Regions from separate parts of the Lysinibacillus sp. CD3-6 genome, predicted to be linked through region 3. Evidence: predicted binding sites of a transcription regulator. Region 3 holds the regulator's gene; each other region holds the start of a gene.
What was found. The regulator CtsR, encoded in region 3, represses protease genes until heat stress. The targets are predictions, from matches to a motif close to ATGGTCAATAAAGGTCAAACA.
Positions count from the first base shown of each region.

Region 1: the regulator CtsR is predicted to act here: its motif matches at 1,218-1,238, upstream of FH508_RS03490 (ATP-dependent Clp protease ATP-binding subunit).
Region 2: the regulator CtsR is predicted to act here: its motif matches at 1,102-1,122, upstream of clpP (ATP-dependent Clp endopeptidase proteolytic subunit ClpP).

Region 1 is NZ_CP085880.1:779,199-781,463, forward strand. Features, by position in the region: gene FH508_RS03480 (metal-sulfur cluster assembly factor) at 1-198, shown strand, start outside; gene FH508_RS03485 (Crp/Fnr family transcriptional regulator) at 339-1,034, opposite strand; gene FH508_RS03490 (ATP-dependent Clp protease ATP-binding subunit) at 1,293-2,265, shown strand, end outside.
Region 2 is NZ_CP085880.1:3,998,940-4,001,204, forward strand. Features, by position in the region: gene FH508_RS19850 (basic amino acid ABC transporter substrate-binding protein) at 1-320, opposite strand, end outside; tRNA gene FH508_RS19855 (tRNA-Arg) at 826-900, opposite strand; gene clpP (ATP-dependent Clp endopeptidase proteolytic subunit ClpP) at 1,208-1,795, shown strand; gene FH508_RS19865 (HPr family phosphocarrier protein) at 1,976-2,233, opposite strand.
Region 3 is NZ_CP085880.1:4,648,319-4,650,583, forward strand. Features, by position in the region: gene FH508_RS23105 (protein-arginine kinase McsB) at 1-176, opposite strand, end outside; gene FH508_RS23110 (UvrB/UvrC motif-containing protein) at 173-715, opposite strand; gene FH508_RS23115 (CtsR family transcriptional regulator) at 729-1,199, opposite strand; gene FH508_RS23120 (DUF4870 domain-containing protein) at 1,501-1,806, opposite strand; gene FH508_RS23125 (class I SAM-dependent methyltransferase) at 1,931-2,265, shown strand, end outside.

The DNA of each region.
Region 1 (2,265 bases), 940 kb from region 3:
GACGAGGGGTTAGCGACAGTTACAATGACACTAACGTCAATGGGCTGTCCAATGGGACCAGTTATTGTCGACCAAGTAAATACAGCTATGAGTGAACTACCAGAGGTGAAAAGTACAAATGTAAATATTGTATGGAATCCACCATGGTCTAAAGATAAAATGTCTCGCTATGCGAAAATGGCATTAGGTGTCCGTTAGAAGTTGGCCTTCTAACGAGATGAATAAAAAATCCCTGCTTGCACATAACTGTAAGCGGGGATTTTTTATTTATTTTTTACTGTTAAGTAGACAAAATGAAATCACAAATGGCCTACATACGACGCGCTATAGTTAATAAATCAGTCTATACGGCAAATTTGTAATGGGCAATTTTCACAGGCAATTTCATTTTTTAAATATTGTAAATCAAGAATTGTAATATAACCTTTTTCGAAGGATAGAATGTGATGCTTTTTTAGATCATTCAACATACGGTTAATCATTTCTCTACTTGTAGCACATAAATTCGCAATTTCTGAATTCGTTAATGGAAAATCGATAAAAATGGACTCATTTTCTAATGGCTTGCCATAAGTATTTGAAAGGCGAATTAATGTTGAAAATAAAGCACCTTTTTTACCATTTAACACTAAATCACGTAGTCGGCTTTGATATTTTAAATTTTCTGTTTGCAACCATTTCATATACTCTACCATTAAATGTGGCTGCTCCACTAAAAGATGCTCTAATGATTTACGACTTAAAACATACAACGTTGAAGTTTCTAAAACTTTAGCTGTCATCGAAAAATAAGTAAGGTTACAAAATAATGAGCCTTCACCAATTATACTATCAGGACCGCAAATTCGAATTGTTAATTCCTTGCCACTCTCGGTTTCCTGGCTAATCGAAATAGCACCTGTTTTAATATAATAAATCTCTTTAGCTCGTTCCCCTTCTAAGAAAATTTTACTATCTTTATTCACTTTAATAAAAACACCATTGTTTTGAAAAAGTGCATGCATTTTCTCTTGGATATTATCCATTAGTACCATATATCAAACACATCTCTTTCTTTTTGTAATAGAAATTACCTGTATTACAAAAGGATGACGATAATCATTTCGATATACTAAAACAACGAAACATACCACTATTATAACGTAATTTTCCATTTTTCAGTAAAAAATTTTTGAGCTTTTTTTTTGCTACGGTTTGTCGATTGTTGTAAAATAAAGTTAGTCAAAAAAGGTCAAACTTTTAATTGAAATTAAATTAGGGTAAAGATATAAAAAGAGAAGAGGAGTGCTACAATGCAATTTCAACAAACTGATGATAAAAAACCATTAGAGCAATTTGGTCGTAACTTAGTAGAAGAAGTAAAAAACGGCAAAATGGACCCAGTAATTGGACGTGATGAAGAAATTCGCAATGTCATTCGAATTTTAACACGTAAAACGAAAAATAACCCAGTATTAATCGGTGAACCAGGGGTAGGTAAAACAGCCATTGTCGAAGGGTTAGCACAACGTATTGTAAAAGGTGATGTTCCAGAAGGATTAAAAGAGTGTGTATTGTACGAGCTTGATATGAGCGCATTAATAGCGGGTGCAAGTTATCGTGGTCAATTTGAAGAACGATTAAAAGGCGTATTAAAAGAAGTGAAAGAATCTGAAGGGCGCATTATTTTATTTATCGATGAAATCCATACGATTGTTGGTGCTGGTAAAACAGATGGAGCAATGGATGCTGGCAATATGTTAAAACCGATGCTTGCACGTGGTGAGCTTCACTGTATAGGTGCTACTACACTAGATGAATATCGTATGTATATTGAAAAAGATCCCGCATTAGAACGTCGCTTCCAACAAGTGCTTGTTCGTGAACCATCTATTGAAGATACTGTTTCTATATTACGTGGCTTAAAAGAACGCTTTGAACTGCATCATGCGGTTCGTATTCATGATCGGGCAATTGTAGCGGCGGCTGAGCTTTCAAATCGCTATATTACAGAGCGTTTTTTACCAGATAAAGCGATTGATTTAATTGATGAGGCATGCGCAATGATCCGTACAGAAATCGATTCAATGCCACAAGAATTAGATGCGGTGACTCGTCGAATAATGCAATTAGAGATTGAAGAACAAGCATTACGTAAGGAAAAAGATGAAGCTAGTAAAAAACGTCTGGAGCAATTACAAGAAGAGTTAACAAAACTTAAAGATTCATCAGAAGGTATGCGTAAACAATGGGAAGCAGAGAAAGAAGCATTGCAAGGCATCCAGA
Region 2 (2,265 bases), 650 kb from region 3:
GATGCACCGATGTGTGTTTCACCATTTTTAATTGTTTGGAATACAGGCTCCCACCCGATGTTTTCCCATTCCACTTTAAAGCCCATTTCATCTGCAATCGCTTGCAAAATATCGACATCTAATCCTACAATATTCCCTTTATCGTCAATCGATTCAAATGGTGCAAAAGTAGCCTCTGTACCTACCTTATAAACTTTGTCCTTACCGCCACCATCAGAAACTGCGTCGCCAGAAGATGCATCTTCTTTTGCACCACAGCCTACTAGCACTAGCGTAAATGCTGCTACAACCATTAATAACGTCCAAAAACGTTTTTTCATAGTTTTTCCCCCTATACAATTAATATTTTCCGACTAATTCAATTTTATCAATTCGGAAATGTTAGACTATTAGGTCAATTATAGTGTCAATAGAGGGGATATACAATACGATTTCGTATAAAAGTGATTATTTTTTCATAATAATTAATTTTATAATACAAAACGTAGAGAAATTATGTAATAAAAACAATATCTATGTCTGAAAATGTATACTTATGCAATATTAAGATGATTTTTATGCTAAATTTAGATATTTTTGACCACAAAAAAAGAATCCTCTCAGATAGGATTCTTCTTTTGTGCTAGCAATGCTAGCTTCACGATCAGTATGTTCACTAAAAAACTTTTTGGAGTTATTGCTTTTGATGGTTTAGAAAGGAATCATAATGGGAATAATGCCTACGGGACAGATTTCCACCATATTCCTCTCTTTCTCCATTAAGCAGGCTGCTAAGCAACTTAATAGGAGAATCGAGCTATAAAAGTAAATCAATTCATCAGTAAATGGCGCCCTCGGAGGGAATCGAACCCCCAGTGCAAGAACCGGAATCTTACGTGTTATCCATTACACCACGAGGGCAATTGAACATAAAAAAAAAGTACTCACTCTTAGGCTTTACGGTAAAGCATCATGTAGATAACCCTCATTGTAGAAGCATACCTGCAAAATAGTGTACTGTACTTTAACTTACGACCTTTCCATTATACAAACCTATTGCCCACAATTCAACTATAATTTAAAATTTTTATTAGGGATTTTATTTCTTAATATCAGCGTTAATATTTGACCTTCCCTGACTATAATGTGTATGATAAGGTTACAACTGAAATATAATGGATGATTTCAGTAAAAGTATTCGAATTTAGCTTTTTAAGGAGGATTTAACATGAATTTAATTCCTACAGTTATTGAACAAACAAGTCGTGGTGAGCGTGCTTATGACATTTATTCACGACTACTAAAAGACCGTATTATCCTATTAGGAAGTGCAATTGATGACAACGTTGCAAACTCAATCGTTGCGCAGCTTCTATTTTTAGAAGCAGAAGATCCAGATAAAGACATTTCTCTTTACATTAACTCACCAGGTGGTTCTATTACAGCTGGTATGGCAATCTACGATACAATGCAATTCATCAAGCCAAAAGTACAAACAATTTGTATTGGTATGGCTGCATCAATGGGTGCGTTCCTACTTGCTGCTGGTGAACCTGGTAAACGCTATGCATTACCAAATGCAGAAGTAATGATTCACCAACCACTTGGCGGTGCACAAGGTCAAGCGACTGAAATTGAAATTGCTGCAAAACGCATTTTATTCCTTCGTGAAAAATTAAATGGTATTTTATCTGAACGTACTGGTCAGCCACTAGAAGTCATCTCACGAGATACTGATCGTGATAACTTCATGACAGCTGAACGTGCTAAAGAATACGGCTTAATCGACCACATTTTTGTACGTAACGAACGTTAATTAGAAAAACCCGCTAAGTCCAGATGACTTAGCGGGTTTTTTATGTGTGCCAGGCACTCGAACAATTCTGAATCTTTCGAATTGCACTAGTGACTGACACTCAAAATACAGTGCCCGTGGAAATCCACAGCGTTGATGCTAAAAACCCTCTAAGTCCAGGTGACTTAGAGGGTTTTTTATTTAGTCTTCTTTTTCAATAAGAGCAGCTAATGATGTAACCGCTTGCTCTGCATCGCTACCTTCACTGCTTAAAACAACTTTCGTACCTTTAGCAATCGCTAAGCTCATTACACCCATAATGGATTTGGCATTTACTTTTTTCTCATCTTTCTCAAGAAAAATATCAGCACTAAAACGATTTGCTTCCTGTACAAACAAAGCCGCTTGTCTAGCTTGAAGTCCTAATTTTAATTTTACCTGGACTGTTTTCTCAGTCATTCGCAATTCTCTCCTTCACTACCGTTCGTCTC
Region 3 (2,265 bases):
TGGGTGACAGCCTGCTCTACCTGTAAAGCCTCGTTTTCCGAGAACACTAAAGGAAAACGAAATCCATCTAAGTTTCTAGCAAGGCGGATGCGTGTACTAATGACAATATCTGAATAGTCATCCTCCATATCCATCCATGCAGGTGTAGCACGCTCTAAAAACGATTCAATCATCATGACACATCACCACCTTCGAATTGTAGCTGCTGCTCAAGATCTTTTGCCTTGTCACGAAGCTTCGCCGCTTCCTCAAATTGTTCCTCGTCCACCGCATCCTTCATGCGTTTCCGAATATCTTCAATCTGTTTTTTAATGACAAAAACATTGTTTTGAGCACCAGGCATTTTACCGATATGCTGCGGTCCAGCTTGAATCCGATTAAACAGCTTTGGCAAATGCTCGCTAAATGTGTCATAACAACTAGGGCAACCGAATTTACCCTCTTTCAAAAATCGCTTATACGTAAATCCACATTGTGGACATGTTTGTTGCTGAGGTGGCGCTTGCTGTTTTTCACCGACTTTTTGCCATGTAGGTGAGCCAAACCAGTTGGATAATAATTGTTGAATCGATACAGGCTCTTGTTTAAACTCTGCATGGAACGGATGGAACTGTGAGGCACAGACATCGCAATAATGGTGTTCCATCTTCTGCCCATTTTGTACTTGTGTCACAGTTACTGTTGCATTGCGCTGCTTGCAATGTTCGCAAATCATTTCCATCACCTCTTTATTTTTGCTTTTCATATTTAATGGTTGTTAACATCGCTCGCAAAATTTTCGCACGAATGCTATCCCGTAAAGGTAGTTGTAAATCTAAAGTCGAACGATCAACCGCTGCTAACATTAATTTCGCTTCTCGCTTTGAAATTACCTGCTCGTCAATTAAACGATATACTAAACCTTCTGCAACCGTTTGCGAGGCTCCTCTTTCAATTTGCAAGAGCACATCATCTATTAGATCAATTTGTGAGTTTGCACGGACACGTAAAATACGAATGTATCCACCGCCACCCCGTTTACTTTCAACGAGGTAACCCCGCTCGGCTGTAAATCTTGTATTGATTACATAATTTATTTGTGAGGGCACACATTGAAATTTATCAGCAATTTCACTACGTTTGATTTCAATATGCCCTTCTCCACCTAATTCAAGTACTTGCTTTAAGTAGCCTTCTATGATGTCTGAAATATTACGCACTTTAAGAATACACCTCGCTTACCTCACTGACTTTGACTATCTTTGACTATCTTTGAGTATATTATACAAAACGCTTGAAAATAATTGCAATTATTTCGCACAAAGATTTGTGTAAAGCGCATGGATATGACATATTGCCTTCATCATGACGTGCTTTTAGTTGTGTGTAAAAAAGCGCATGGACTACTAAGAAAATACTTGTCCGCTAAAAATATTACTCGTTCTTGTCTATAATGTACCCTTTTTGCTTAAAGAAAAAACGCAAGCATATGCTCATAGCATATACTTGCGTCGTTAAAAATTATACCCAGCGACCAACGATTGGATAACGCCAAGGTTCATCTGAAAAGGCCTTCACGATTCCGATAATAGGTACGATGTATACCATAGCGATGAATATTAGTAAGAACGGTAAACCGATTAATACAAATGATAGGATACCAGCAATTACAATCAATATGCCCATCACGATTTGGAACAATAGCGCTTGCACCGAAAAACTTTTCACTTCTTCATCAGAACTAATTAGGAAAAATAAAATCGGCACTAAAAATGGCGCAAAAAACGCACTGGCATGTATGATTACCTTAGACCATTTTGTTTCCATATATATCAACCTTCCTTTATGGTGTGTCATTATGATTAATACTTCTATTTACGGAACTATACGCAAAATAGTTTCAAAAGCTGCTTAAATTTTTAAAACTTTTTTGAAAGGTATGTGATACTAGATGGAATTTAATAACACGCTTGCGAACGAATATGAAAAGGGTATAAGAAGGACATTACCAAGTTACGATGCCATGCTACGTTTAACGAAAGCTTTTTATCAATCCACACTGCAAGAGCAAGCAAGTTTTTTAGTTGTAGGCTCAGGTAGTGGTAATGAAATTATACAGTTAGCCGAGCATAGACCCGATTGGTCATTTGTCGGTATAGATCCGTCTGAAGCAATGTTGAAAATTGCAGAAAACCGTCTGCAATCATTACCAAATGATATTTCTCTACTACAAGGCACAATACTAACTGCATCGGTTCCAGCAATGCACTTTGATGCGGCGAGCTG